4 regions of the Streptomyces sp. NPDC048644 genome follow, and region 2 is predicted to be linked to each of the others. Evidence: riboswitches for the same ligand, from Rfam matches in the RefSeq annotation. Region 2 holds a riboswitch; each other region holds the start of a gene.
What was found. A riboswitch is a leader RNA that binds a small molecule or an ion and turns the genes downstream of it on or off. The one in region 2 is predicted to bind cobalamin.
Positions count from the first base shown of each region.

Region 1: another riboswitch for cobalamin. It lies ahead of metE (5-methyltetrahydropteroyltriglutamate--homocysteine S-methyltransferase); the one in region 2 lies ahead of ACGFNI_RS11125 (ribonucleoside-diphosphate reductase subunit alpha).
Region 3: another riboswitch for cobalamin. It lies ahead of ACGFNI_RS02485 (prenyltransferase/squalene oxidase repeat-containing protein); the one in region 2 lies ahead of ACGFNI_RS11125 (ribonucleoside-diphosphate reductase subunit alpha).
Region 4: another riboswitch for cobalamin. It lies ahead of ACGFNI_RS18385 (CoA-acylating methylmalonate-semialdehyde dehydrogenase); the one in region 2 lies ahead of ACGFNI_RS11125 (ribonucleoside-diphosphate reductase subunit alpha).

Region 1 covers NZ_JBICVO010000003.1:602,198-609,681, reverse strand. The annotation lists gene ACGFNI_RS09645 (glycosyltransferase) at 1-1,284, shown strand, start outside; gene ACGFNI_RS09640 (acyltransferase family protein) at 1,281-2,516, shown strand; gene metE (5-methyltetrahydropteroyltriglutamate--homocysteine S-methyltransferase) at 2,589-4,913, opposite strand; cobalamin riboswitch at 5,083-5,266, opposite strand; gene ACGFNI_RS09630 (MFS transporter) at 5,316-6,608, opposite strand; gene ACGFNI_RS09625 (helix-turn-helix domain-containing protein) at 6,680-7,484, shown strand, end outside.
Region 2 covers NZ_JBICVO010000004.1:322,850-330,333, reverse strand. The annotation lists gene ACGFNI_RS11125 (ribonucleoside-diphosphate reductase subunit alpha) at 1-1,654, opposite strand, end outside; cobalamin riboswitch at 1,812-1,972, opposite strand; gene ACGFNI_RS11120 (hypothetical protein) at 2,089-2,277, shown strand; gene mctP (monocarboxylate uptake permease MctP) at 2,308-3,978, opposite strand; gene ACGFNI_RS11110 (DUF3311 domain-containing protein) at 3,975-4,235, opposite strand; gene ACGFNI_RS11105 (GntR family transcriptional regulator) at 4,505-5,266, opposite strand; gene ACGFNI_RS11100 (extracellular solute-binding protein) at 5,508-6,776, shown strand; gene ACGFNI_RS11095 (carbohydrate ABC transporter permease) at 6,867-7,484, shown strand, end outside.
Region 3 covers NZ_JBICVO010000001.1:555,485-562,968, forward strand. The annotation lists gene ACGFNI_RS02475 (aldehyde dehydrogenase) at 1-474, opposite strand, end outside; gene ACGFNI_RS02480 (MBL fold metallo-hydrolase) at 735-1,841, shown strand; cobalamin riboswitch at 1,984-2,151, shown strand; gene ACGFNI_RS02485 (prenyltransferase/squalene oxidase repeat-containing protein) at 2,330-3,598, shown strand; gene ACGFNI_RS02490 (SCO2322 family protein) at 3,598-4,260, shown strand; gene ACGFNI_RS02495 (CbiQ family ECF transporter T component) at 4,257-5,429, shown strand; gene ACGFNI_RS02500 (ABC transporter ATP-binding protein) at 5,426-7,165, shown strand; gene ACGFNI_RS02505 (ECF transporter S component) at 7,162-7,484, shown strand, end outside.
Region 4 covers NZ_JBICVO010000007.1:266,644-274,127, reverse strand. The annotation lists gene ACGFNI_RS18390 (APC family permease) at 1-1,418, shown strand, start outside; cobalamin riboswitch at 1,501-1,676, shown strand; gene ACGFNI_RS18385 (CoA-acylating methylmalonate-semialdehyde dehydrogenase) at 1,875-3,374, shown strand; gene ACGFNI_RS18380 (acyl-CoA dehydrogenase family protein) at 3,371-4,525, shown strand; gene ACGFNI_RS18375 (enoyl-CoA hydratase/isomerase family protein) at 4,522-5,604, shown strand; gene mmsB (3-hydroxyisobutyrate dehydrogenase) at 5,601-6,527, shown strand; gene ACGFNI_RS18365 (enoyl-CoA hydratase) at 6,524-7,315, shown strand; gene ACGFNI_RS18360 (hypothetical protein) at 7,484-7,484, shown strand, end outside.

The DNA.
Region 1 (7,484 bases), on a different contig from region 2:
GTGCTCTACCGGCAGACCTACGCGCTGGGCTGGGACCTCGGCTCGGCGATGTACTGGGTGGTGGTCGCGGGACTCGTGCTGTCCGCCCTGCTGATCGTCCTGGAATGCCTCTTCTCGTTGGACGCGCAGGCCAGGCCCGAAAAACCCGGGGCGCCGTACCCGCCGGCCAGCGCCGTCATCGCCGCCTACCTGCCCAACGAGGCGGCCACCATCGTCGAGACCGTCGAATCGTTCCTGCGCCTGGACTACCCAGGCGAGCTGGAGATCGTGCTCGCGTACAACACGCCGCACCCGCTGCCCGTCGAGGACACCCTGCGCGCCATCGCCCGCCGCGACCCGCGCCTGGTGCTGCTCCCGGTCATCGGCAGCACATCGAAGGCGCAGAACGTCAACGCGGCGGTCACCCGGGTACGCGGCGAGTTCGTCGGCATCTTCGACGCCGACCACCACCCGGCGCCGACCGCCTTCCGCGACGCCTGGCACTGGCTGTCGAACGGCTACGACGTCGTCCAGGGCCACTGCGTGATCCGCAACGGCGACAGCTCCCGGGTCGCCAAGCTGGTGGCGGTGGAGTTCGAGGCGATCTACGCGGTCAGCCATCCCGGCAGGACCCGGCTGTACGGCTTCGGCGTCTTCGGCGGCTCGAACGGCTTCTGGCGCACCGACCTGCTGGCCCGCACCCGGATGCACGGTTCGATGCTGACCGAGGACATCGACTCGACGCTGCGGGCGCTCGGCGAGGGCGCCAGGTTCGCCGTCGACCGCACCCTGCTCTCCCGCGAACTGGCGCCCACCACACTCAAGGCACTGTGGAACCAGCGCTCCCGCTGGGCACAGGGCTGGCTCCAGGTCTCGCTCAAACACCTGTGGAGCGGGCTGCGTTCGCCCGCCTTCACCGCCCGCCAGAAGCTCGGCCTGCTCGTCCTGCTCGGCTGGCGCGAGGTGCAGCCGTGGCTGACCCTCCAGATCCTGCCGGTCCTGGCCTACTCCGCCTGGCGGGCCGGCGGCCTGACGCACCTCGACTGGGCGGTGCCGGTCTGCCTCCTGGCCATGCTCCTCACCGTGGCGGCAGGACCCGTGCAGGCGCTCTTCGCCTGGCGGCTCGCGGTGCCCGAACTGCGCGGCCGTAGCCCGTGGTTCTGGTCGTACCTGCTCGTCTCGACCGTCTTCTACAGCCACTTCAAGAACATGGTGGCCCGGCAGGCCCACCTCAAAGAGGCGCTGGGCGACCGGCAGTGGCGGGTCACCCCGCGCGCGGCGGTCAAGGCGGTGGCGCGGCGATGAGCACCGAAACCGCCACCCGCCCCCCGGCGGCCCCGGCGCGCCCGCCCGAGGGCGCACCGGCCCGCAGCCGCGCATCCGACATCGACGGCCTGCGCGGCCTGGCGGCGCTGAGCACGCTGATCTTCCACGTCTGGCAGCAGTACTACCGCTACGACGCGGCCGGCAGCCACCCGCCGGTGGACAACCCGCTGATCGGCGCCGCCTTCTCGTTCGAGATCATCGACCTGTTCTTCGTGATGTCGGCGTACCTGCTGACGCTGTCCTACGCCCGCGCGGCGATCGACGGACGCTCGATCCGGCCCGCCCGGGTCTTCCTCTTCCGGCGCGCGATCCGGATCCTGCCGCTGTACGCCCTCGCGGTGCTCGTGGTCTGGGCGAGCCGCAACCCGACGCTGCCGGGCGACTGGCGTGACCTGGCCGAACACCTCACCTTCACGCACGTCTTCGACCAGCACCGGATCTTCTACACCCTCGGCCCCACCTGGTCACTGTCCCTGGAGGTCTGCTTCTATCTCGTCCTGGTGGCGATCGGGCCGCCGGCGGTACGCGCCTGCCGCCCGCTGCGGCAGCGGCGGACCCGGGTGGCGGTGTGCGCGGCGGGCTGCCTGACGCTGTACGCCGTGCCGTTCGCCTGGATCGCCGTCGCCCACTACGGGTACGGCGTGCCGCACACCGACTGGGCGGTCTACTTCGGCCCGCAGGCCAGGTTCGGCGGCTTCGCGGCCGGCATGGGGCTCGCCGTACTGATGGCCGCGCTGGGGAAGCGGGGCCGCCTCGGCAGGCGCGTCGCGCTGCCGCTCTGCGCCGCCGCCGTCGCCGGTCTGTACTGCCTGTCGCTGTTCTCCACCCCGGAGAACGCCGCCTTCACCTTCTACCACCCGCTGACCTCGGCGCTGTGGCTGCTGCTCCTCTTCGGCACCGTGCACGTACGGCGGAAGAGCTTCTGGAACCGGATGCTGACGGCCCGTTGGCTCTCCGCCGTGGGCCTGGTCAGCTACAGCCTCTTCATCTGGCACGAGCCGGTCATGCTCCAGCTCCACAAGGCGGGACTGCTCCCCACCGACCAGGCGGGCTTCCTGCCGGCGCTGCTGATCGTGGCGGCCGTCGCGCTGCCGGTCGCGGTGCTCAGCTACTGGCTGCTGGAGTACCCGGCGAGCCTGCTGGGCCGCCTCAAGGACTCCCGTGGCCGCCCCCGGGACTTCTACCCGGAGGCGGCCCGCCAGGCGTCGTAGGAACCGGCGTCCCGGACAAGGGAGTTGCGCGCCTCCGGGCCCTGTGAGCCGCAGGGCCCGGAGGCGCGGGTGTCAGGAGGCCGTGCCGGACAGCCCGCCGCGCACCGTACGGGCGGCGGTGACGAGGTTCTCCAGCGAGGTGCGGACCTCGGCCCAGCCGCGGGTCTTCAGGCCGCAGTCCGGATTGACCCACAGCCGCTCGGGGGGAATGGCCTCAAGTCCCTTGCGCAGCAGCGCGGTCACCTCGTCGGCGTCCGGAATGCGGGGCGAGTGGATGTCGTAGACGCCGGGCCCGGCCTCGCGCGGGTAGCCGTGTGCGGCCAGTTCGCGGGCGACCTGCATGTGGGAGCGGGCGGCTTCGAGGCTGATGACGTCCGCGTCGAGGTCGTCGATGGCCTGGACGATGTCGCCGAACTCCGCGTAGCACATGTGGGTGTGGATCTGGGTGTCGGGACGCACCCCGCCGGTGGTCAGCCGGAACGCCTCGGTGGCCCAGGCCAGGTAGCCGGCGCGGTCAGCGGCCCGCAGCGGCAGCGTCTCGCGCAGCGCGGGCTCGTCGACCTGGATCACCGACGTGCCGTTCGCCTCCAGGTCGCCCACCTCGTCGCGCAGCGCCAGCGCCACCTGGCGTGCGGTGTCGGCGAGCGGCTGGTCGTCGCGGACGAAGGACCAGGCGAGCATGGTGACAGGGCCGGTGAGCATGCCCTTGACCGGCCGGTCGGTGACCGACTGGGCGTACGTCGTCCACCGGACCGTCATCGGCTCGGGCCGCGAGATGTCGCCGGCCAGGACCGGCGGCCTGACGTAGCGGGTGCCGTAGGACTGGACCCAGCCGTGCCGGGTGGCGAGGTAGCCGGTGAGCTGCTCGGCGAAGTACTGGACCATGTCGTTGCGTTCGGGTTCGCCGTGCACCAGGACATCGATCCCGGCCTTCTCCTGGAAGGCCAGTACCTCGCGGATCTCCGTGGCGATCCGCTCCTCGTACGCGGCGGAGTCGATCCGCCCGGCGCGCAGGTCGGCGCGGGCCGTGCGCAGCTCGGCGGTCTGCGGGAACGAGCCGATGGTGGTGGTCGGCAGCGGCGGAAGCCCGAGGTGGGAGCGCTGGGCGGCGGCACGGTCGGGGTACGGCGCCGAGCGGTGGACGTCCGCGTCGGTGACGGCGGCGGCGCGGGCGCGTACGGCCGGGTCGTGGGTGAGGGCGGAGTGGGCACGGGAGGACAGGTCGGCGCGGTTGGCGGCGAGTTCGGCGGCGATGGTGTCGGTGCCCTGTGACAGGCCCCGTGCCAAAGTCACCAGCTCCGCGGTCTTCTGCTTGGCGAAGGCCAGCCAGCGGACGATCTGCGGGTCGATGTCGCGTTCGGCGGCGGCGTCGAGCGGCACGTGCAGGAGGGAGCAGGACGCGGCCACGTCGACCCGGTCGGCGAGGCCGAGCAGGGTGCCGAGGGTGGACAGCGACTTCTCCAGGTCGTTGATCCAGATGTTGCGGCCGTTGACCACTCCGGCCACCAGGCGCTTGCCAGGCAGCCCGCCGACGCCCGCCAGCGCGTCGAGGTTGGCAGCCGCCGCGTCGGTGAAGTCGAGCGCCAGGCCGTCCACCGGCGCCTTGGCCAGGATGGGGAGGGCGTCTCCCAGGCGGTCGAAGTAGGAGGCGACCAGCAGCTTCGGACGGTCGGTGAGCGCCCCCAGATCGCGGTAGGCGCGGGCGGCTGCGTTCAGTTCGGCCGACGTGCGGTCCTGCACCAGGGCCGGCTCGTCAAGCTGCACCCAGTCGGCGCCCGCGGCCCGCAGGTCGGCGAGTACCTCGGCGTAGACGGGCAGCAGCCGGTCGAGCAGGGTCAGCGGCTCGAAGCCGGCGTCGACGCCGGGCGCGGGCTTGGCCAGCAGCAGGTAGGTGACCGGGCCGACCAGGACCGGGCGCCCGGTCAGGCCCAGCGCGGCGGCCTCCTTGAACTCGGCGACCTGCCGCGTGGCGTCCGCGGCGAAGACCGTATCGGGCCCCAACTCCGGTACCAGATAGTGGTAGTTGGTGTCGAACCACTTGGTCATCTCCAGCGGCGCCACCTCCTGGTTGCCGCGGGCCATCGCGAAATAGCCGTCCAGTGCGTCGGCGGCCACCGCGTCCCGGTGGCGGGCGGGGATCGCGCCGACCATGACGCTGGTGTCCAGCACGTGGTCGTAGTACGAGAAGTCGCCGGTGGGCACCTCGTCGATGCCGGCGTCGGCCAGTTGCTGCCAGTGGTGGCGGCGCAGCCCGGCCGCCGTGCCGCGCAGCGCGTCGGCGGTGACCTGGCCCTTCCAGTAGCCCTCGATGGCCTTCTTCAGTTCCCGGTGCTGACCCTGGCGGGGGTAGCCGTGCACGGTGGCCCGTGCTGCCGCGGCTGCGGACTTGCTGGTCACGGAACTCTCCTTCGCGAGTGTCTCTCCATGCGACCCCGGTGTGGTCACGGGCGCGAAGGGTGCCGAACCCGGCGGGCGGCGCCCAACGCGCCTGTGCCCGCCTGATTACGTACGCCGACCCGCCCACGAGGTCACCGGGATCACCGCGCACGAGGCCGCGCGCGGGCAGTGGCAGGTCTTCGGACTCACGGGCACGTCTGCCTCGGGCAGACACCTACTGGCCGTCGCTTCCCGGCCCCGTTCGGGGCCAGTGCGTATGACGGCGGTCGTTCCCGTTCACCGCTGCGGGGCAGTCCCGGATTCCCACCGGGTTCCCTCTTGCGACGCGCCTGCCTGGCGGACAGGGCGAACCAGCTGCACCGCCCAGCCTATGGGCTCGGCCGGGTATCCGGACAGTGCCGTTCAGATGCCGGAACGTGAGGTGGGACACCCGCTGCCAGGCAGCAGTCCGACGAGCAGGCCGGCCAGCGCCGCGGCGGTGCCGGTGGCCACCACCGCCGGCCAGCCGCCCGCTGCCCAGGCCAGCGTCCCGCACAGCGACCCGAGGGCGATCCCCAGGAAACGGAAGGTGAAGTAGAGGGTGTTGAGACGGTTGTGGATCGCCGGTTCGAGGGTGAACAGGGCCGCCTGGCAGGCCGCTTGGCTGCCCCAGACCCCGACGTCCAGGACGATCACCCCGGCGGTCAGCCACCACAGATCGCCGCCGCCCGGCAGCAGGAGCAGCCAGCCCGCGATGACCAGGCCGACCAGGGCGGCCAGCGCGCCGCGGCGGCCGATGCGGTCGGCCAGCCGCCCGGCGTACGGCGAGGCGAGCGCGCTGGCCGCGGCCACCAGGCCGAACAGACCGATCCCGGTCGGGCCGAGCCGGAAGTGCTGCTGGAGCAGGAACGTCAGCGTCGTCCAGAAGGCACCGAACGCGATCCCCACCAGCGCGCCGGAGACCGTGATCAGCCGGACCAGCGGGAGGGTGCGAAAGAGCCGCGGGAGCGAGGCGAGCGTGGCGCGGTAGGGGGCGGTGCCGGTCGCGGGGACGGACGGCAGCGCCCGCCGCAGTACGAGGACGAGCAGCAGGGTGAGTACACAGGAACAGCCGTACACGGCGCGCCACCCGGCCAGTTCGGCGAAGGAACCTGAGTAGGCGCGGGAGGCGAGCACACCCACCAGCAGCCCGCCCTGCACGGTGCCGATGATGCGCCCGCGGCCCGCGCCCCGCCCGCCGTCCCCGCCGTCCGCCCGGTCGGCCAGGGCCACCGCGAGCGGCGTGACCAGCTGCGGGACCGGCGACAGCAGGCCCACGGCGAAGCTCGCGACGATCAGGCACCACACCGAAGGGGACACCGCGCACACGGCGAGCGCCAGGGCGGAGGCCGTGCCCAGCCAGAGGATCAGCCGCCGCCTGTCGTGACTGTCGCCCGCCGGTACGAGCAGCAAGATGCCCGCCGCGTACCCGAGTTGGGTGGCGGTGGGGACGGCCCCGAGGGTATCGGGGCCGGCGCCCAGGGACGCCGCCACGGCGCCCAGCAGCGGCTGGTTGAGATAGACGTTGGCCGCCGTGACGGCGCTGGTGGCCGCCAGCAGCCAGATCAGCGCCCGGCTCGGCCCGGGGATCCCGGGCGCGGGCAGCGCCGCCGTGCCGCCGCCGCGACGGAGGCGGGGCCGGTACCTGACAGGGGGAGGGGAGGAGGAATCGCTCACATGACCCGACGCTAAGCCGCCGCCTCCCGGCATACTTTCGTTGTCCTGCCATCGTCTGTCGAGAATGTGCCATGTACGGAAAGAGCGAGCACCGCGACGACTACCAGCACGTTCCGAGGCCGCTCGCCGCGATGGCACGCGACCTCCCGGACGGCCATCACATCCCGCCGCACCACCACCGCCGCGCCCAGCTGATCTACGGCACCACCGGGGCCATCACCGTCGCCACCGACTACGGCCTGTGGGTGGCACCCGCCACCCGCGGCGTCTGGATCCCGGCCGGCCTGACCCACGCGATGACCTGCGCGGGCGCCGTCGCCATGCGCACCCTCTATCTCCTGCCGCAGGCCGTCGGGCAGTTGCCGACGACCCCCACCGTCGTCGCGGTCTCCCCGCTGCTGCGCGAACTCATCGACGAGGCGACCCGCATCCCCCTCGTGTACGACCGCGACGGCAGGGACGGCAAGGTCATGGAGCTGCTGCTCCTCCAACTCGTCCCGCACCCGGTCCCCGCGCTGCATCTGCCGGCGCCGGACGACCCGCGGCTCGACGCGCTCTGCGAGGCGATCCGGCGGGATCCGGGCGACCGCTGGACGACCGCGGACGCCGCGGCCGTCGCCCACCTGAGCCCGCGCACCCTGCACCGCAGGTTCACCGCGGCGACGGGGATGAGCCCGGCCCACTGGGTGCAGCAGGCCAGGCTCGTCCGCGCGGTCACCCTGCTCGCCACGGGCACCCCGGTCACGGCCGTCGCCGCCCGCCTCGGCTACGCCACCCCCAGCGCCTTCATCGCGATGTTCCGCCGCGCCCTCGGCACCACCCCCACGGCCTACTTCGCCGATCGCGCGGGCCAGGCAGCCACCGACGGGCCAGGCG
Region 2 (7,484 bases):
CCGTCGCCTCGGCGGAGTCGAAGGGCAGCCGCAGCCGGAAGAAGACGTCCTGGAGGCCCATCAGGCCCAGACCGACCGGCCGCCAGCGGGAGTTGGAGGCGCCGGCCTGCTCGGTCGGGTAGAAGTTGATGTCCACGACCCGGTCGAGGAAGGCGACGGCGGTGCGGACGGTGGCGTCCAGCCGCTCCCAGTCCATCTCGCCGTTCTCACCCAGGTGAGCCGCGAGGTTGACCGACCCGAGGTTGCAGACCGCGGTCTCCCCGTCGTCCGTCACCTCCAGGATCTCGGTGCACAGGTTGGACGAGTGCACGACCTTGCCGGGCTCGGCGGTCTGGTTGGCGGTGCGGTTGGCGGCGTCCTTGAACGTCATCCAGCCGTTGCCGGTCTGCGCGAGGGTCCGCATCATCCGGGCGTAGAGCACCCGCGCCGGGATCTGCTTCAGGGCGCGGCCGTCGGCCTCCGCCTTGCGGTACGCGGCGTCGAACGCGTCGCCCCACAGGTCGACCAGCTCCGGCGCGTCGGACGGCGAGAACAGCGACCAGTCGGCGTCCGCCTCCACCCGGCGCATGAACTCGTCCGGGATCCAGTGCGCGATGTTCAGGTTGTGGGTGCGCCTGGCCTCCTCGCCGGTGTTGTCGCGCAGCTCCAGGAATTCCTCGATGTCCGCGTGCCACGTCTCCAGGTAGACGCAGGCCGCGCCCTTGCGCCGGCCGCCCTGGTTCACGGCGGCCACCGAGGCGTCCAGGGTCCGCAGGAACGGCACGATGCCGTTGGAGTGGCCGTTGGTGCCCCGGATCAGCGAACCGCGCGCCCGGATACGGGAGTAGGAGAGGCCGATGCCGCCGGCGTGCTTGGAGAGCCTGGCGACCTGGTGGTAGCGGTCGTAGATCGAGTCCAGCTCGTCCAGCGGGGAGTCCAGCAGGTAGCAGGAGGACATCTGCGGGTGGCGGGTGCCGGAGTTGAAGAGGGTGGGGGAGGAGGGGAGGTAGGACAGCGAGCTGGTCAGCCGGTACAGCTCGGCGACGTCGTCGAGCGCCGCCACCGAGTCGTTCTCGGCGAGACCGCAGGCCACCCGCAGCAGGAAGTGCTGCGGGGTCTCGATGACCTGGCGGGTGGTGGGGTGCCGCAGCAGATAGCGCGAGTGCAGGGTGCGCAGACCGAAGTAGCCGAAGCGGTCGTCGGCACCGTCCGCGAGCGCCTTCTCGACCAGCGCGTCCAGGCGGGCCGCGTGGCTGCGGACGAACGCGGCGGTCCGGTCGGCGATCAGGCCCTCGCGGTGGCCGACCTCGACGGAGGCGGAGAACGCCACGGAGCCCTGGCCCGCGGCCTCTTCGGCGATGGCGAGGGTGAGCAGCCGCGCGGCGAGCTTGGAGTACTGCGGCTCGTCGCCGATCAGGCCGGCCGCCGCGTCGATGGCCAGGGTGCGCAGCTCGGCCTCGTCGGAGCCGGGGTGCCGGCCGCGGAGCGCGGCGGCGGCCACCTTGCCGGGGTCGGTCGCGGTGAGGTCGGCGGTCAGCTCGGTCAGGGTGCGCAGCAGGGCGGTGCCAGGGGCGTCGTCGGCGTGTTGGGGGCGGCCGTCCGCGGTGGGGAGCGTGGCCGCCTCGGGCGATCCGGCCTCGGCGGCTGTCGCGGACTCCGTTGGCGCGATGGTCACGTGGTGCTCTCCCTCACTCGGCGGGGGCCGGGAGGGGCGGTGCGCGACGGCCGCACGCGGGCATGCGGCACCCCGGACACACGGGGCGCGGGCACACCGCGCGGCGTCCACCGGCCCATCCCTCGGGGCCCGGACGTATCGACGTCCGCGCCGATGGCGGCGCGGGCGTACTGTCGGCAGGTCTTCGGACTCACAGGTGCGCACGACAGGCGGTGAAGCGATGTCTGCGCATACGTACACCGTTGCGGGACAGTTCCGGACTCACACCGGATTCCCCTGCGGCGACAGCGAGCACGAGCATACATGTGGGGGTGCCACCTCGTGCGCACCCCCACATCTAGTGAGTCGTGTGTGATCGCGCGGTGTCTGTCAGTGGCCCCCGCTATCGTCGTTCCCACGTTCCCCGCACTGCGACGACAGCAGGAGGAGGCCCCATGGCCGCGCTCGCCGACCGGCCGCACATCACGCTCCCTGAGCATTTCGAAGAGGCCGCCCGGATAGTCGAGCGGGCGGAGGAGGGCGTGCGGCTGGAACTCATCGGCGGGATAGAGCTGACCTCGGGCGGACGGCCCGTCGCGTCCGCCCCGGTACGGCGACGGGCCGCCGCGTCCGGAGGGACGTGACGGCCCGTGCGGGTGCCGGAGGGGCCGGGGTCAGTGGCCGCTCGCCGAACCCACTGCTGCGGGCGGCAGTTCGGGGCTGACGGCCTTGTCGCCGACGTCCGCGGTGTAGTCCCCGGGGCTGGTCTCGTCGACGCCGTCAGGTGCCTTCAGGGCCCGCAGGACGAAGGTCAGCACGACCGTCACCAGGACGTTGAGCACGATCGCGGTCAGGCCGATGTAGCCGATCTGGCCGATGCCGGGGATCTCGGCGTTGGAGCCGCCGAAGTGCGCCTGCGTCGGGCTGGCCACGCCGTATGCCGCGAGCGTGCCGTAGACCATGCCGACCGCCCAGCCGGCCAGCAGCGCCCAGCGGTGGAACCAGCGGGTGAACAGGCCGCCGACCAGCGACGGCATGGTCTGCAGGATCCAGATGCCGCCCAGCAGCTGGAAGTTGATCGCCACGGTCTTGTCCATGCCCAGGACGAAGATCAGCGCGCCGACCTTCACGAGCAGCGAGACGAGCTTGGCGACCTTGTGCTCCTGCGCCGGGGTGGCGTGCGGCTTGATGAAGTCCTTGTAGACGTTGCGGGTGAAGAGGTTGGCCGCCGCGATGGACATGATGGCGGCGGGCACCAGCGCGCCGATCCCGATAGCGGCGAACGCCACGCCGGAGAACCAGCTCGGGAACATGTCCTCGAACAGCTGCGGGATCGCCAGCTGCGCGTTGCCGTGGGTGTCCGTGCCCGCCTTGATCGCCATGAAGCCGAGCAGCGCGAGGAAGCCCAGCATGAGCGAGTACAGCGGCAGGATGGTGGTGTTGCGGCGGATCACGTTACGGCTGCGGGACGACAGCGTCGCGGTGATCGAGTGCGGATACATGAACAGCGCGAGCGCCGAGCCGAGCGCCAGAGTGGCGTACGCCCACTGGTTATGGGGGCCGCTGGCCAGCTCACCGCGCGGCTTGCCGGTCGGCCCCGGCTCGGCGAACGCCTTGCCCGCCGCGTCGAAGATGGCGTCGAAACCGCCGAGTTTGATCGGGATGTAGATGATGGCGACGGCGATGACCAGGTAGATCAGCCCGTCCTTGACGAACGCGATCAGCGCCGGCGCCCGCAGGCCCGATGAGTAGGTGTACGCGGCCAGCACCGCGAACGCGATCAGCAGCGGCAGGTCCTTGACGAACCAGTTGGTGTTCTCGCCGCCGCCGACGCCCATCACGTCCAGGACGGCCTGGATGCCGACCAGTTGGAGTGCGATGTACGGCATCGTCGCCAGGATGCCGGTGAGCGCGATGGCCAGCGACAGGCCCTTCGAGCCGAACCGGCCGCGCACGAAGTCGGAGGTGGTGACGTAGCCGTGCTTGTGCGAGACCGACCAGAGACGGGGCAGGAAGGTGAAGATCAGCGGGTACACGAGGATCGTGTAGGGGACGGCGAAGAAGCCGGCCGCGCCCGCGGCGTAGATGGCCGCCGGGACGGCCACGAAGGTGTAAGCGGTGTAGAGGTCGCCGCCGAGCAGGAACCACGTCACCCAGGTGCCGAAACTCCGGCCGCCCAGGCCCCACTCGTCGAGGTTGGCTGACTGCTCGGCCTTGCGCCAGCGGGCGGCGAGGAAGCCCATGACCGTGACGGCCACGAAGAAGAAGATGAAGACGGCCAGCGCGATGCCGTTGACGCCGTCCGTGCCGGCCGCGGCCAGGGCGGCGGATGGGGTGGTGGTCATGTCGCCGCACCGCCCTTGCGGATCCGCTGCTCACGCTGGACCAGCTTGTACGCGGTCATCGTGAGCACGGTCGAGATCAGCACCCACAGCATCTGGTACCAGTAGAAGAACGGGATCCCGATGAGCCTCGGCTCGACCTTGGCGTACGAACTCACCCACAGCATCGCCACGAACGGAGCGATCAGGCAGAGCCCGGCCACCACACGCGTCGGTGTGACGACCTGTCTGGAATCCGGCGTTTCGGCTTGCTCTGTCATGACCGTGGCTCCGTCCCTGGCGATCTCCTGTACGAGGCTGGAAATCTATGGCAGCGCCGTGGCAGGCGTCACTAGCTGTCCGCATATCGGTACGGCAACGACATCTTCCGCCGGGTGAAAGGGACTTGGGCGACGGGTGCGCGCGCGGCCGGCCCGCGGGCCCGCGCGTACGGGAAGCCGGAGGTCATGGACCCGCGCGGCGGCCCGTCCGGATTCCGTGCGGCCCTGGCGGTACGGCGGTGGCCGAAACCCCGCCGTACCGCGGGGTTTCAGTCGGCCGGGCGGCGCAGCCTGGCGACGAACTTGTAGCGGTCGCCGCGGTAGACCGAGCGCACCCACTCCACCGGCTGCCCCTGGGCGTCACGGGAATGCCGGGACAGCATCAGCATCGGCAGGCCGACGTCGGTGCCCAGCAGACCCGCCTCGCGGGGCGTGGCCAGCGAGGTCTCGATGGTCTCCTCCGCCTCCGCGAGGCGCACGTCGTAGACCTCGGCCAGCGCGGTGTAGAGGGACGTGTACTTGACGAGGTTGCGGCGCAGCGCGGGGAACCGCTTGGCCGACAGGTGGGTGATCTCGATGGCCATCGGTTCGCCGCTGGCCAGCCGCAGCCGTTCGATGCGCAGCACCCGGCCGCCCGCGGCGATGTCCAGCAGCCCGGCCAGCCGGTCGTCGGCGGTGACATAGCCGATGTCGAGGAGCTGCGAGGCCGGTTCGAGACCCTGGGCGCGCATGTCCTCGGTGTAGGAGGTCAGTTGCAGCGCCTGCGAAACCTTCGGTTTGGCGACGAAGGTGCCCTTGCCCTGGATACGCTCCAGGCGGCCCTCGACGACCAGTTCCTGGAGTGCCTGGCGGACGGTCGTGCGGGAGGTGTCGAACTCCGCGGCGAGCGCACGCTCGGGCGGGACCGGGGTGCCGGGCGGCAGGGTCTCGGTGATCTCCAGCAAGTGCCGCTTGAGGCGGTAGTACTTGGGTACACGAGCGGTGCGCGTGGCGCTTCCACTGCTCTCCGCGCTGCCCCCGTCGGTCTCCATGACCCGCCCTTCCGACCCCTGTCGCGCTGCCGTCACCGGCTCCTCCGTACATTGCGGCTCACATCGTGGCACGGGTGGGATCCGCGTGCTCTCTCGCAGGTCCCCGCCCGGCAGATGTCGGTCCGGTAACGGAGCCGACAGCGACTCTTATACACCCTTGACACCCCAAAAGGTCTAGGCCAAGCTGCGGGCACTGGTCTAAACCATTAAAGACCACACCCGGCCTTTAGGGGAGAGCGCAATGAAGCGTGGGCTCATAGCAGCGACGGCGGTCGCGGGAATGCTGGTGAGTGTCGCTGCCTGTGGGTCCAGCGGCAACAGCACGGACGGAGCCGATGGCTTCAAGGGGCAGAAGCTCACCGTTTGGGTGATGGACGGATCCAACCCGGCGCAGTGGACCGAGCAGGTCTCCAAGGAATTCAAGAAGAAGACCGGCGCCACCGTCGACTTCAAGGTCCAGCAGTGGGAGGGAATCCAGCAGAAGCTGACCACCGCCCTCTCCGAGGACACCCCGCCGGACGTGGTGGAGATCGGCAACACCCAGACCGCCGCGTACGCCAAGGCCGGCGCCCTGCTCGACCTCGGCGACCTCAAGAAGGAGATCGGCTCCGACTGGAGCGACACCTTCAACAAGGCCGCGATGGCGGACGGGAAGCAGTACGCCCTTCCGTGGTACGCGGGCAACCGCGTCGTCATGTACAACAAGAAGGTCTGGGCCGACGCGGGCATCGAGGGAACCCCCAAGACGCGCAGCGCGTTCTTCAAGGACCTCGACACCATCAAGAAGAAGACCCAGGCCGAGCCGCTCTATCTGCCCGGCCAGAACTGGTACTTCTTCGACGGCCTGACCATCGGCACCGGCGCGAAGCTGGTGAAGCAGGAGGGCGGCAAGTGGGTCTCCAACCTCGGTGACCCCAAGGTCGCCAAGGCCATGGACATCTACAAGACGTACCAGTCCTTCAGCTCCGCCCCCAAGAACAAGGACGAGGCCACGCCCCAGCAGGCCGAGGTCTTCGCCAAGGGCAAGACCGGCGCCGTCATCGCCATGGGCTACGAGGCCGCGACCGCCGTCAAGGCCAACCCGAAGATCAAGGACGACATCGGCTTCTTCACCATCCCCGGTGAGACCGAGGACAAGCCCGAGGGCGTCTTCCTCGGCGGCTCCAACTTCGCGGTCGCGGGCGGCAGTCAGAAGCAGGAACTCGCCAAGGCGTTCCTCAAGGTCGCCCTCTCGAAGAAGGCCGACGCCCAGATGGTCAAGGAGGTCGGCTGGACCCCCAAGTCGCCCGACCTGGCGGACGCGGCGAAGGGCAACCCGGCGGCCGAGGCGGCTGCCCCCGCGGCGGCGAAGGCCGGCGGCACCACGCCGCTGATCCCGCAGTGGGCCGCCGTGGAGAACGTGCCGAACCCGATCAAGAACTACATGACCGCGGTCCTCAGCGGTAAGACGCCGTCCGACGCGGCCAAGGCCGTCGACGGGGAGATCAACAAGCGGCTGGCCCAGCAGTAACCACCCTGCCAGGTACGGGCCGGTCGTCCCCGGCCCGTACCGCAGCGTGTGCGACACCGGTACCTACGGGGAAAAGGGGAGCAGAGGGCCATGGCAGTGCAGCTCGACGACGCGGTGGAGAAGACCGCGCCGCGGATCGGCAAGGGCGGCGCCCCGCCGGCCGGCCGCAGTACCGGCAGCCGACGTTCGCGGGTCGCCCGCGGCGCGCCCTACCTGCTGTTGCTCCCCGCTCTGCTCGCCACCGCGGCCTTCCTGGGCTGGCCGATGGTGCGCAACGTCCTGCTCTCCTTCCAGACCCTCAACATGAAGGAGCTGATCCAGCACCTCACGGTCTGGAACGGCACCGACAACTTCCAACAGGTCCTGGGCAACGAGGAGTTCTGGCGGGTCACCCTCAGGACCATCGTCTTCACCGCCGTCAACGTCGTCCTGATCATGGTCATCGGCGTGCTGATCGGGCTGCTCCTCGCCCGCCTCGGCAAGAAGATGCGGCTGACCCTGTCCGTCGCGCTGGTGCTCGCCTGGGCGATGCCCGTCGTCGCCGCCACCACCGTCTTCCAGTGGCTCTTCGACTCCCGCTACGGCGTCGCCAACTGGGTGCTGGACAAGCTCGGCTGGCACTCCATGGCCCACTACGACTGGGTCGGCACCCAGCTCTCCACCTTCTTCGTCATCACCCTCCTGATCGTGTGGATGTCCCTGCCCTTC
Region 3 (7,484 bases), on a different contig from region 2:
CGGGACGTTCCAGGGGACCACGGCGGCGACCACTCCCGCCGCTTCCCGGCGGATCAGCAGCGGCCCGAGTATGCCGTCGCGGCGTTCCTCGAAGGGGTGGTCGGCGGCGACCTTCAGGGCCGCGTCCCAGACCAGCATCGCGGCGAGCGACTGCACCATGATCCCGGACGTGAGGGGGGTGCCGTTCTCGGCGCTGATGACCTTGGCGATCTCCTCGCTGCGGACCGCGAAGGCGTCCTTGATCCGGGTGATCACCGCGATCCGTTCGTCGAGCGGGGTGTTCGCCCAGACCCCGGAGTCGAAGGAGGTGCGGGCCGCGGTCACCGCGCGGTCGACGTCGGCCCGCGAGGCGTGCGGGACGCGGCCGATGACCTGTTCGGTGTGGGGTGAGACCACCTCGATCGTGTCGCGTCCTGCCGGATCGACCAGCTCACCACCGATGTAGAGCTTTCCGTACTCGACGAGGTCGCTCATCGCTGCCGCCTCCCGCGGATGGGCCGCCTTGGCCGCCTTGGCCGACCGGAACTGCCGCTCCCGCCGGTTCCTGACGCTGCATCAGAAACTGATACCACCTCCCCCGGGAGGAGTCCACGGCGAGAGCCGAATCCCTCCGCGCCGCCCGTACCGGCCACCCCGTTGCCGCCAACTCCGGCCCGGCAAAAGGCCACTTCACGCCGCACTGAAACCGGTTCTAGTTATAGTGGGCCGCCTGGCTGCGCCGAAAGGGGACCGGGATGACACGAGTGACCGACCACAAGGGCGGCGTGTGGAGCATCGCCGTCCCCATCCCCGACAACCCGCTCGGGCACACCCTCGTCCACCTCCTGGAGACCGACCGCGGCCCGGTCCTCGTCGACACCGGCTGGGACGACCCGGCCTCCTGGGACGCCCTCGTCGCCGGCGTCGCGGCCTGCGGCTTCGCCGTCCCTGACCTGCACGGCGTCCTGATCACCCACCATCACCCCGACCACCACGGCCTCTCCGCCGCCGTACGGGAGGCGTCCGGCGCCTGGATCGCGATGCACGAGGCGGACACGGACGTGGTCCGCCGCACCCGCGAGGCCGAACCGGGCCGCTGGCTCGACTACCTGACCGCGAAGCTCACCGCGTCCGGCGCCCCCGACGACCACCTGGCGCCGCTGCGCGCGGCCCGCGCCAGGAAGTCAGGCACCCGCGCGCTGCCCGCCCGCCGCCCCGCGCTGCCCGACCGTCCGATCGCACCCGGCGAGCTGCTCGACCTGCCCGGCCGCAGGCTGCGCGCCCTGTGGACACCGGGCCACACGCCGGGCCACGTCTGCCTGCACCTGGAGGAGGCACACCCGGGGCAGGCCGCCCCTGGCGAGCCGCGGGGCCCGGCGGGCGGCTTCGGGCGGCTGTTCTCCGGCGACCACCTGCTGCCCGGCATCACCCCGCACATCGGCCTGTACGAGGAGCCGGACGATGCGACGGTCACCGCCCCTCCCTCAAGCGCTCAGCTTCGTTCGAGCTGGGCAGATCCCCTCGGCGACTACCTCGCCTCCCTGGAGCGGGTCGCCCGCCTCGCGCCCGCCGAGGTGCTGCCCGCCCATCAGTACGCGTTCACCGACGCCGCGGGCCGCGCCAGGGAGCTGATCGCACACCACGAGGAACGGCTCGACGGGATCCACGCGCTGCTCGGCGAACCGCTGACCCCCTGGCAGCTGGCCGTGGCCATGGAGTGGAACCGGCCCTGGGAGCAGATCCCGCACGGTTCCCGGAACATCGCGGTGTCCGAGGCCGAGGCGCATCTGCGGCGCCTGGTGAAGCTCGGGCGGGCCGAGCAGCTGCCGGGCGCCGACCCGGTGCGGTTCCGCGCGATGTGACCGGGGCGGCGGCCCGCGGGCCCGGTGGGATGGGGTCTCCCCTGCTCGAACGAAGCTGAGAGCTTGGGATGGGGTCTCCCCTGCTCGAACGAAGCTGAGAGCTTGGGGAAGGGCCGCCGACGGCCGTGCCGTGGCGACCGCCCGCTAAAGTGTGCGGATAACTTCATCCGTGCCCGATCGGGGGAAGCCGGTGGAAATCCGGCGCTGACCCGCAACCGTCAGGGCGGGCCCGTCCCGCGCGCCGCAAGCACGCGCGCGCCGCACGGAGCCCGTACGAGCCGGAGCACCCGGTGGGGCACACCAAGGCTCCCGCCACCGGATCCGCCGCCCGCGGCCGGCCGGTGCGCGGCACCGTCGAGGTATACGGAGCTGAGCCCGGTGCCACCGCGTACGGTCACCACGGCCGCCGACGCGGCGGCCGGCCGAGCGTGGCTGCGTAGGGCGTGCCCGACCACCACCGCTGCGAACCGACCGAGAGGCACCGACCGATGGCCCCCATGGCCCCCTCCTTCGCCGTCCTGGCGCGCCGCGTGGCCGCCGCGCTGGCGGCTGCCGCCGTGCTGGGCAGCGCCGCCCCTGCCGCGTTCGCCGACTCTCCGCCGCCCGCCCCGAAGAAGCTGCCCGCTGGCCTGTACGGCTCCGGGGACGCGCAGTACGACGGGGTGTGGCGGCAGTCGCTCGCGCTGCTGGCCCAGCACACCGTGGGGGTGCGGCCTGCCGCGTCCGCCGTGGACTGGCTGGCGGGGCAGCAGTGCGCGGACGGCGCCTTCGCCGCGTTCCGCGCGGATCCGGCGAAGGCGTGTGACGCCAAGACGATGCGGGACACCAACCAGACGGCGGCTGCCGTGCAGGCGCTGGCCGCGCTCGGCGGGCACGACGAGGCCGTGCGCAAGGCGGTGGGCTGGCTGAAGTCGGTGCAGAACGACGACGGCGGCTGGCCTTCGATGGCCGGTTCGCCGAGCGACGCCAACTCCACGTCCGTGGTGATCGGTGCGCTGGCCGCGGCCGGTGAGCGTCCCGAGTCCGTGACGAAGGGCGGCAGGTCTCCGTACGAGGGGCTGCTCACCTTCCGGCTCGGCTGTGACGTGAAGGAGGGCGAGCGGGGCGCGTTCACCTTCCAGCTCAAGGGCGCGGCGGCGAACGCGGACGCGTCGGCGGCTGCGGCGACCGGCGCCCTGGGCAAGGGCTTCGTCGTCGGCCCGGCGGGCAAGGACGCCGGCGCGCCTGCGGCGCCGTCCTGCGAGGACGGCGGGAAGGCCGGCGCGGCGGACCGTAAGGAGGCCGCGGAAGGCGCGGACGCCTATCTCGTGGCGCAGCTCGGCAAGAACGGGCAGCACCTGCCGTCCGCGATGCCGGGGGCGGAGAAGCAGCCCGACGTGGGCAACACCGCCGACGCGGTGGTGGCGCTGGCCGCGGGCGGGCACCGCGCGGCGGCCCGCCAGCCGCTGGCGTGGCTGGAGAAGCACGGCGCGCCGTGGGCGAAGACGGGCGGCCCCGCGGCGTACGCGCAGTTGGTGTTCGCCGCGCACGCGACCGGCGCCGACCCGCGGGACTTCGGCGGTAAGGACCTGGTCGCGGGGCTCAACGCGACGGGCCCGAAGCCGGCCGGTGACGGGCAGTCCGTGTCGCCCGCCAAGGATCCGAAGGACACCGGGTCGGACGGCGGGTTCAGTGTGTGGTGGGTGATCGTGATCGGTCTCGCCGTGGGTGCCGGTATCGGCTTCCTGATCAGCGGCCGACGGAAGCGCGGGCTGTGATGCGGCGTACGCGCCTCGCCTGTGCCCTGCTGCTCGCGGCGGCCGTGACCGGTCTGGGCGCGGGCCCCGCCCAGGCGCAGGAGTACCGCTACTGGTCTTTCTGGGACGGTGACGGCGGGTCCTGGGCGTACGCCACGCAGGGCCCGGCCACGATGCGTCCGGCCGACGGCGCCGTCACCGGTTTCCGCTTCACCGTCAGCGCGGACTCGGCCGCCGCGGGCAAGCCACGTCCCGCGGCCGACTTCAAGGCGCTGTGTGCCGGTACGCAGGCGAAGGACGGGGCGAAGCGGGTCGGGGTCGTCATCGATTTCGGTACGGCGGCGGATGCGCCGAAGGGCGAGCAGCCGCCGGAGCCGCGCGAGGAGTGTGCCCGGGTGCCCGATGACGCGTCGGCGGGTGACGCGCTGGCGGCGGTGGCCACGTCGCTGCGGTACGACGCGCACGGGCTGCTGTGCGGCGTCGCGGACTATCCGAAGGCGGGGTGCGCGGAGCAGGTGAGCGGGTCGGGTGCGTCGGCCGGTGCGTCGCCGTCGTCGGAGAAGCCGGCTGCGGGTGCGGACGGGGACGGTGGTGGTCCTTCCGCCGGGCTGCTCGGCGGGATCGGCGTCGTCGTCGTGCTGGGTGTGGCCGCCGGGTGGCAGGCACGCCGCCGGCGCGGATGAGCGCCCCGCAGGCGACCCGCAGCACGGCCCTGCACGCGGGCGCGTGGTGGCTGTGGGCGCTCGGTCTCGCGACCGCCGCGTCCCGCACCACCAATCCGCTGCTGCTGTGCCTGCTGGTCGGCGTCGCGGGTTACGTCGTCGCGGTGCGCCGTACGGATGCGCCCTGGGCCCGTTCCTACGGAGCGTTCGTGAAGCTGGGGCTGCTGGTGCTCGGGATCCGGCTGGTCTTCGCCTTCCTGCTCGGTTCGCCGATTCCGGGGACGCACACGCTGGTGACGCTGCCCGAACTGCCGCTGCCCGACTGGGCGAAGGGGGTGCGCATCGGTGGCCGGGTCACCGCCGAGGGCATGGTCTTCGCGCTCTACGACGGTCTGAAGCTGGCCACGCTGCTCATCTGCGTCGGCGCGGCCAATGCGCTGGCGAATCCGGCGCGGCTGCTGAAGTCGCTGCCAGGCGCGCTGTACGAGGCGGGGGTCGCGGTGGTCGTCGCGATGACCTTCGCGCCGAATCTGGTCGCCGATGTGCAGCGGCTGCGGGCCGCCCGCCGGCTGCGCGGCCGTCCCGACCGTGGGGTCGCGGCGCTCCTCCAGGTGGGCCTGCCGGTGCTGGAGGGCGCGCTGGAGCGGTCGGTCGCGCTGGCCGCGGCGATGGACGCGCGTGGCTACGGCCGCACCGCGTATGTGCCGCGCGCGGTGCGGCACACCACCACCGTCCTGACCCTGGGCGGGCTGCTCGGGGTGTGCGTGGGGACGTACGGGCTGCTGGCCGACGCGGGTGCGGGTCTCGGGCTGCCGCTGCTGCTGGTGGGGCTCGCCGCGGCGCTGGCCGGGTTGTGGCTGGGCGGGCGCCGTACGGTGCGCACGCGTTACCGGCCGGAGCGGTGGGGGGTGCGCGCCTGGCTGGTGTCCGGTTCCGGGATCGCCGTCGCCGCGCTGATGATCGCGGCGAACGGCTATGCGCCCGGCGCGCTGCATCCGTCGGCGGTCCCGCTCACCGCGCCGCAACTGCCGCTGTGGCCCGCCCTGTCCGTGCTGGTGGGGCTGCTCCCCGCGTGGGTGGCACCGCTGCCTGCCGTGCCGGGCGGTGGGGCGGGCGCTGCGGGGTCCTGCGGGGCGCGGGTGTCGGTGTCCGGCCGGAGTGGCCGGCGGAAGAAGGAGTCTGCGCAGTGATCCGGTTCGAGCAGGTCTCGGTCAGCTACGACGGTGCGGCGCAGCCCGCGCTGCGTGGTATCGATCTGACCGTGCCCGAGGGCGAGTTGTGTCTTCTCGTCGGCCCTTCGGGTGTCGGCAAGTCGACGCTGCTGAACGCGGTCTGCGGGCTCGTGCCGCACTTCACCGGGGGCACCCTCAGCGGCCGGGTGACCGTCGCGGGGCGTGACACGCGTACCCATGCCCCGCGGGAACTGGCCGATGTCGTCGGCACGGTGGGCCAGGATCCGCTGGCGCATTTCGTCACCGACACCGTGGAGGACGAGCTCGCCTACGGGATGGAGTCGCTGGGCCTCGCCCCTGATGTGATGCGCCGCCGTGTCGAGGAGACGCTGGATCTGCTGGGGCTTGCCGGTCTCCGTGACCGTGCGCTGCCCACGTTGTCGGGCGGGCAGCAGCAGCGGGTGGCGATCGGCTCGGTGCTGACCGCGCACCCGCGGGTGCTGGTCCTGGACGAGCCGACGTCGGCGCTCGATCCGGCGGCGGCCGAGGAGGTGCTGGCCGTCCTTCAGCGGCTGGTGCACGATCTGGGCACGACGGTGCTGCTCGCCGAGCACCGTCTTGAGCGGGTGGTGCACTACGCGGACCAGGTCGTGCTGCTGCCGGCGCCGGGTGCGCCGCCCCGGCAGGGCGACCCCGCCGCGATCATGGCGGGCTCGCCCGTGCAGCCGCCGGTGGTCGCCCTCGGCGAGCTGGCGGGCTGGTCGCCGCTGCCGCTGTCGGTGCGCGACGCCAGGCGCCGGGCCGCTCCGCTGCGCGAGCGGCTGGCGGGGCTGGCCCCGGAGGCGGCGCCGGTCCGCATCGGGGCGGGTGCGGTGCCAGGACCGGTGGCGTCTGCTCCCGGTGCGCCGGAGCCGGGCCGGTCGGCCGGCCGGTGGTGGCGGCGCGGCACGGCGTCGCCCGATACCGCGCCCGCGCCCGCTTCCGGCGACGCGCACCCGCCCGCCGTCGTCTCGGCGCTGGCCGTCCGCCGCGGCAGGACCGAGGCGCTGCGCGCCGTGGACCTGACCGTGCGCGCCGGGGAGACGCTCGCGCTGATGGGCCGTAACGGTGCCGGCAAGTCGACGCTGCTGACCACTCTGGTGGGGATGCACGAGCCGTCGGCGGGCGGTGTGCGGGTCGGCGGCGTGGTTCCGCACCGCACCGCTCCCGGCGCGCTGCTGCGGCACGTCGGGCTGGTTCCGCAGGAGCCGCGCGACCTGCTGTGTGCGGACACCGTCGCCGCCGAGTGCGCGGCGGCTGACCGGGACGCGGGGGCGGCGCCCGGGAGTTGCCGTGCCCTGGTCGCCCGGCTGCTGCCGGACGTTCAGGAGGCGGTCCATCCGCGCGACCTGTCCGAGGGGCAGCGTCTGGCCCTCGCGCTGGCGGTGGTGCTGACGGCGGGGCCGCCCCTGCTGCTGCTCGACGAGCCGACGCGCGGCCTGGATTACGCGGCGAAGGCCCGTCTGGTGGACGTGTTGCGCGCTCTCGCGGCCGAGGGGCACGCCATCGTCCTGGCCACCCACGACGTGGAGCTGGCCGCCGAACTGGCCAGGCGGGTCGTCATCCTGGCCGACGGGGAGATCGTCGCGGACGGGCCGACCGACGAGGTCGTCGTCTCCTCCCCCGCGTTCGCCCCGCAGGTCGCCAAGATCCTCGCCCCGCTGCCCTGGCTCACCGTTCCCCAGGTCGCCCGCGCCCTGGAGGCCGCCTCATGACATCCGACGCTCCGGAGCGGGCCGTGCGCGTGGGCCGCAAGGTGCGGGCCGTCCGGCTCGGGCCGCGTTCCGTCGCGGCGCTGGCGCTGGTCTCGGCGATCGGGGTGATGGCGTTCGGCTGGCCGCTGCTCGCCGGCTCCGCTTCGGGGCTGGCCCATTCCCGGGACGCGCCGTGGCTGTTCGCGGCGCTGCTGCCGATGCTGTTGGCCGTGGTGGTGGCGACCATCGCCGACAGTGGTCTGGACGCGAAGGCCATCGCGATGCTCGGCGTGCTGGCCGCGGCCGGCGCGGCGATGCGCCCGCTCGGCGCCGGGACGGC
Region 4 (7,484 bases), on a different contig from region 2:
CCCTGTACGACGACCGCCAGTGGCTCTGCCTGGCCGTGCTCGCGGTCATCACCGCGCTGAACCTGCGCGGGATCGCCGACTCGGCGCGTGCCTTCGTCCTGCCCACCGTCGTCTTCGTCGGCTCGATCCTGGTGCTGATCGTCGTCGGCCTGTTCCGCAGCCACCCGGTGAGCATGGAGTCGGCCGCGGGGCACGCGCCGGTGCTCACCGGCGACGCGGCGTCGGTCGGCGCCCTGCTCCTGCTGAAGGCGTTCGCCTCCGGCTGTTCGGCGCTGACCGGGGTCGAGGCCATCGCCAACGCCGTGCCGTCCTTCCGCGCCCCGGCCGCCCGCCGGGCCCGTCGGGCCGAGGCCGCGCTCGGGGCGCTGCTGGGTGTCATGCTGATCGGCCTGTCGGTGCTGATCTCCCGCTTCTCGCTCCAGCCGGCCGAGGGCGTCACCGTACTCGCGCAGCTCGCGGACGCGTCACTGGGTCACCACACCGCCTTCTACATCGTGCAGTTCGCGACCACCGCGCTGCTCGCGCTGTCCGCGAACACGTCCTTCGGCGGGCTGCCTGTGCTGCTGAAGCTGCTCGCACGTGACCACTATCTGCCGCATGTCTTCGGCCTGCGCGCGGACCGGCAGGTGCACCGACACGGCGTCCTGGCCCTGGCGCTGGTCGCCGCGGGGCTGCTGGTGCTGTCCGGCGGCGACACCCGCACCCTCGTACCGCTCTTCGCGATCGGCGTGTTCGTCGGCTTCACCCTCGCCCAGGCGGGCATGGTCCGCCACTGGCAGCGGGTGCGCGGCCCGCGGTGGGCGGGCAAGGCGTTGCTGAACGGGTTCGGCGCCCTGCTCACCGGCGTCAGCGCCGTCGTCGTCACCGCCACCAAACTCCCCGACGGCGCCTGGCTGATCGTCCTCGCCCTGCCCTCCCTGGTGGCGGTCTTCGCGCTGATCCGCCGCGCCTACGACCGGATCGGCGAGCGGATCGGTGTGGGCCGGATCCCCGGACCTCCGTGCCGGGAGCGCTCGTTGGTGGTCGTACCGGTCTCCTCGCTGACCCGCCTCACCCGTGACGCGCTGTCCGCCGCCGTCTCGATGGGCGAAGAGGTCCACGCCGTCACGGTCGCCCACACCGACGCCGACGACCGGGCGGGGGCCGCGGCGCTGGAGGCGGACTGGGCGCGCTGGAGCCCCGGTGTCCCGCTGCTGCGGCTGTACTCCGACCGCCGGGACCTGGGGCGCCCCATCGCCGCGTACGTCAGGGACCTGGGCGCCGCCCACCCCACCGCCCGGATCACCGTCCTGATCCCCGAGACCGAACCGGCGCGGCCGTGGCAGCGGCTGCTGCACAACCAGCGCGGCGCGGTGGTCGCCCGTGCCGTACGCCGTGGCACGAACGCGGGGATCTGCCGGTTGCGGCTGCGGAGTTGAGGGACGGCGGCCGTCCGGAAAGAGGGGTGCGGGCCGCCGAGATCACCAAGGGGGGTGGACTTACTAGGACGTCCAACTATATGTTCATGGACAAGCCCGCGGTGCAGGGAAGCCGGTGTGAATCCGGCGCGGTCCCGCCACTGTGACCGGGGAGTTCGTCCTCGCAGGACACGCCACTGACGAGCCAGATGTCGGGAAGGCACGAGGACGGGCGCTGATCCGGGAGTCAGGATACCGGCCGCGGGGTGTTCCGTGTTGTCCACGAGGATGGAGCAGACACGCATGGCACCGGTGCGTACCCACGACCCTGGTGATCCGGCGCACCCGGCGGCACTCCCCGCCCGGTGACGGTTCTTCGCCCCCGCGTTCCAGCCGTTCCGGCGGCGCGCCCACCCGCGCCCGCCGCCGGACCGCTCTGCGCCATCCCCGGATCTCACCTGACGAGAGCAGGCATCCATGGTCCGTGAACTGACCCACTTCATCGGCGGCAAGCACCTCCCGGGAACCTCGGGCGCCCACGCCGACGTGTACGACCCCAACACCGGTCGCGTGCAGGCGAGGACGCCGCTGGCCGACCGCGCCGAGACCGAGGCGGCCATCGCCGACGCGGCACGGGCCCAGCAGACGTGGGGCGAATGGAACCCGCAGCGCCGCGCCCGCGTCCTGCTGCGGTTCCTCCAACTCGTCGACGCCGAGAAGGACTCACTCGCCCGGCTGCTGTCATCCGAACACGGCAAGACCGTCCCCGACGCGCACGGCGACATCCAACGCGGCCTGGAGGTCGTCGAGTTCGCGGCCGGCATCCCGCACCTGCTCAAGGGCGAGTTCAGCGACAACGCGGGCAGCGGCATCGACGTCCACTCGCTGCGCCGCCCGCTCGGCGTCACCGCCGGCATCACCCCGTTCAACTTCCCCGCGATGATTCCGCTCTGGAAGGCCGCCCCAGCAATCGCCTGCGGCAACTCCTTCGTGCTCAAGCCGTCCGAACGCGACCCGTCGGTACCGCTGCGGCTCGCCGAACTCTTCCTGGAGGCGGGCCTGCCGCCCGGTGTGCTCAACGTCGTCAACGGCGGCAAGGAGGCGGTGGACACCCTCGTGAAGGATCCGCGCGTCCAGGCGCTCGGCTTCGTCGGATCCACGCCCGTCGCCGCGCACCTCTACGCCGCTGCCGCCGCGCAGGGCAAGCGCGCCCAGTGCTTCGGCGGCGCCAAGAACCACCTGATCGTGATGCCGGACGCGGACCTCGACCAGGCCGTCGAGGCGCTGATCGGCGCCGGATTCGGCTCTGCGGGGGAGCGCTGCATGGCGATCTCCGTCGCCGTACCGGTGGGGGAGGAGACCGCCGACGCGCTGGTCGCCCGGCTCAAGGAACGGATCGCCTCCCTGCGCATCGGCACGTCCGACGACCCGGACGCCGACTTCGGCCCGCTGGTCTGCAGGGAAGCCGTCGACCGGGTCCGCGAATACGTCGCGTCCGGCGTCCGGGAAGGAGCCGAACTCGTCGTCGACGGGCGGGACTTCAGCCTCCCGGGACACGAGGACGGCTTCTTCGCCGGCGCCTCGCTCTTCGACCGCGTCACCCCGGCCATGCGGATCTACCAGGAAGAGATCTTCGGCCCCGTCCTGTCCGTCGTACGCGCCGCCGACTACGAGGAGGCGCTGCGGCTCCCCACCGAGCACCCCTACGGCAACGGCGTCGCGATCTTCACCAGGGACGGCGACACCGCGCGGGACTTCACCCGCCGGGTGGAGACCGGCATGATCGGGGTCAACGTCCCCATCCCGGTGCCCGTCGCCTACCACACCTTCGGCGGCTGGAAGCGCTCCGGATTCGGCGACCTCAACCAGCACGGACCGGACGCCATCCGCTTCTACACCCGCACCAAGACCGTCACCTCGCGCTGGCCGTCAGGGGTCAAGGAAAGCGCGAACTTCACCCTGCCGACCATGGGATGAGCGCCGTGACGACCTCCCTGACCGCAGACCAACTCGCCCTCCACCAGGTCACCCTGGACTTCGCGGCGGAACACCTCGCCCCGCACGCCGTCGCCTGGGACCAGGACAAACACTTCCCGCTCGACGTCATCGGCAAGGCGGCAGGACTCGGGCTCGGCGGTGTCTACGTCCGCGAGGAATCCGGCGGCTCCGGGCTCTCCCGCACCGACGGCGTCCTGATCTTCGAAGCGCTGGCCACCGGCTGCCCCTCCATCGCCGGCTATCTCTCCATCCACAACATGGTCGCCTGGATGATCGACCACTACGGCGACGCGGCCCAGCGCGCCGGCCGGCTGCCCGGACTCCTCTCCCTCGACGAACCGGCCAGCTACTGCCTGACCGAACCCGGCGCGGGCTCCGACGCCGCAGCCCTGCGCACCCGCGCCGTACCCGACGGCGACGGCTATGTGCTGACCGGCGTGAAACAGTTCATCTCCGGTGCCGGTGCCTCCCACCTCTACCTCGTGATGGCCCGCACCGGAGGCGAAGGACCCCGCGGCATCTCCGCCTTCCTCGTCGAACGGGACGACCCCGGCCTGTCGTTCGGGACCAATGAGAAGAAGATGGGCTGGAACGCCCAGCCGACCCGCCAGGTGATCCTCGACGGTGTCAGGCTGCCCGCGGGCCGCAGGCTCGGCGCGGAGGGCGACGGCTTCCGGATCGCCATGAACGGCCTCAACGGCGGCCGGCTCGGCATCGCGGCCTGCTCGCTCGGCGGCGCCCAGAGCGCCCTGGACCGCAGTCTGACCCACCTCGCGGACCGGGAGGCGTTCGGCGCGCGGCTGCTGGACGCGCAGGCGCTCCAGTTCCGGCTCGCCGACATGGCGACCGAACTGTCGGCGGCCCGTGCCCTGCTGCACCAGGCCGCGCAGGCGCTGGACCGCGGCGACGCACAGGCGCCCCAACTGTGCGCGATGGCCAAGCGGTTCGCCACCGACACCGGCTACTCCGTCGCCGACCGCGCGCTCCAACTGCACGGCGGATACGGCTACTTGGCCGAGTACGGCATCGAGAAGATCGTCCGGGACCTCCGCGTCCACCAAATCCTGGAAGGAACCAACGAGATCATGCGCCTCATCGTGGCCCGCGGTCTGACAGGGGCCGCCCGATGACCCGCGGCACCCACCCGGACGACACGGTCCTGCTGCACACCCAAGGGCGCGCCGGATACCTCGTACTCAACCGCCCCAAGGCCCTCAACTCCCTCACCCACGACATGGTCGGCCGCATCGACGACACGCTCACCCTTTGGGAGAAGGACCCGGCGATCGAAACCGTCGTGATCAGCGGCGCCGGTGACCGCGGCCTGTGCGCGGGCGGCGACATCCGCGCCATCCACGACGACGCGCGCACCGGCGGCACCGCGTCCGCCGGGTTCTGGCGCGACGAATACCGCCTCAACGCCCGCATCGCCCGCTACCCCAAGCCCTACGTCGCCCTCATGGACGGCATCGTGATGGGCGGCGGCGTCGGGATCTCCGCGCACGGCAGCGTGCGGATCGTCACCGAACGCTCCCGGATCGCCATGCCCGAGACCGGCATCGGCTTCGTCCCCGACGTCGGCGGCACCTACCTGCTGGCGCTGGCACCGGGCCGGCTGGGCACCCACCTCGCCCTCACCGGTACGCCGGTCGGCGCCGCGGACGCCCTGCGGTGCGGGCTCGCCGACCACTTCGTCCCGGCGGACCGGCTGACCGCCCTCGGTGCGGACCTCGCCGACGCGCCGGTGCGGGAGGTCCTGCCGCGGTACGTCGCCGAACCGCCGGCCGGCGTGCTCGACGGCGCGCGGCACTGGATCGACCACTGCTACGCGGCCGACACCGTCGAGGAGATCCACGCCCGGCTGCTCGGCAGCGGCGAGCCCGAGGCCGAACGGGCCGCCGCCGCCCTGCGCACCAAGTCGCCCACCTCGCTGAAGATCACCCTGCGCGCGCTGCGCGAGGCCCCGGGGCTCGGCCCTCTGGAACGAGTCCTGGAACAGGAGTACCGCATCGCGTGCGCCCTGCTGGGCTCCGCCGACCTGGTCGAGGGCATCCGCGCCCAGGTCATCGACAAGGACCGCGACCCGCACTGGTCGCCGCCCACCATCGAAGAGGTCACCGAGGCGGACGTGGACCGGTACTTCACGGCACCCGACGCCGGCGGCCTCGCCCTCACCACCGCGCACGCACCCCAGGAGGTGCCCTGGTGAACACCGTCATCGCCGTCATCGGGCTCGGCCACATGGGCGGCCCGATGGCCGCCAACCTCGCCGCGGCAGGCCACCGCGTCCTCGGGTTCGACCTGCTGCCCGCATCCCTCGCGACCGCGGTGGAACACGGCGTCGAAGCGGCGCCGACCGCAGCCGAGGCCGCCGCGCAGGCGGACGTGGTGCTCACGATGCTGCCCACCGGGCGGCACGTACTCGGCGTCTACCAGGACGGCGGACTGCTCGCCGCCGCCCGCCCCGGCACGCTGTTCATCGACTGCTCCACCATCGACGTCGCCGACGCCCGCGCCGCCCACGCAGCGGCGACCGGGGCAGGCCACACGGCACTGGACGCGCCGGTCTCGGGCGGAGAGGCCGGCGCGCGGGCCGGCACCCTCACCTTCATGGCCGGCGGCAGCGACGAGGCGTTCGCACGGGCCGAACCGCTGCTGTCCGTCATGGGGAAGAAGGCCGTGCACTGCGGCGCGGCGGGCGCCGGGCAGGCCGCGAAGATCTGCAACAACATGATCCTCGGCATCTCGATGATCGCGGTCGGCGAGGCGTTCGTCCTGGGCGAGAGCCTCGGCCTGTCCCACCAGGCGCTCTTCGACGTGGCCTCCACCGCGTCAGGACAGTGCTGGGCGCTGAGCGTCAACTGCCCGGTGCCAGGCCCCGTCCCTGCCAGCCCCGCCAACCACGACTACCGGCCCGGATTCGCCGCCCCGCTGATGGCCAAGGACCTCCAACTCGCCGCCAACGCCGTCAGGGACGGCGGCGTCCAGGCCGAACTCGGCCTGCGCGCCGCCCAGTTGTACGCGGAGTTCGCCGAAGGCCGGGGAGCGGCCGACGACTTCTCCGCCATCATCCGGACGATCAGGCAGCGGTCGTCGTCCGCACAGCCCGAAGAGAACGGACCCGACGCATGACCGACACCACCGCGGCCACGTACGAGACCCTCCGCGTCGAACGCAGGGGCCGCACCGCGCTGCTCACCCTCGACCGGCCGAAGGCACTCAACGCGCTCAACCTCCAGGTCATGAACGAGGTGGTCGAGGCGGCCGAGACACTCGACCGGGATCCGGACATCGGCTGCCTCGTCCTGACCGGCTCGCCCAAGGCGTTCGCCGCGGGCGCCGACATCAAGGAGATGCGCCCGCAGAGCTATATGGACATGTACCTCAGCGACTGGTTCACCGCCTGGGACCGGCTCGGCAGGCTCCGCACGCCGACCGTCGCCGCGGTCGCCGGCTACGCCCTGGGCGGCGGCTGCGAGTTGGCGATGCTCTGCGACATCCTGCTCGCCGCCGACACCGCCGTCTTCGGCCAGCCCGAGATCAAGCTGGGGGTGATCCCCGGCATCGGCGGCTCCCAGCGGCTGACCCGCGCCGTCGGCAAGGCCAAGGCGATGGAACTGTGCCTGACCGGCCGGACGATGGACGCCGAAGAGGCGGAGCGGGCCGGCCTGGTCTCCCGGATCGTCCCCGCCGACGACCTGCTCACCGAGGCGCTTTCGGTCGCCGGGACGGTGGCCGCCATGTCGGCGCCGGTGGCCATGATGGCCAAGGAAGCCGTCGACCGGGCCTTCGAGACGACGCTGACCGAAGGCGTCCGCTTCGAACGGAGGCTCTTCCACGCGGTGTTCGCGACCGCCGACCAGAAGGAAGGCATGACGGCGTTCACGGAGAAGCGCCCGCCGGAGTTCACCCACCGGTGAGCGCCCACCGGTGAGTGCCCGCCCGTGACCGGCCCCGGGACGACGGCGTCGCACCGTCCGCCCCGGGGCCGCACGGGCGCCCCGGGACGGTCCGCGGCCGGGTGCCGCATTCACTCCGGTGGCCGCGCGGGGGAGGCGGCGGCGCGGCGCCCGGGGCACAGAAGGGACA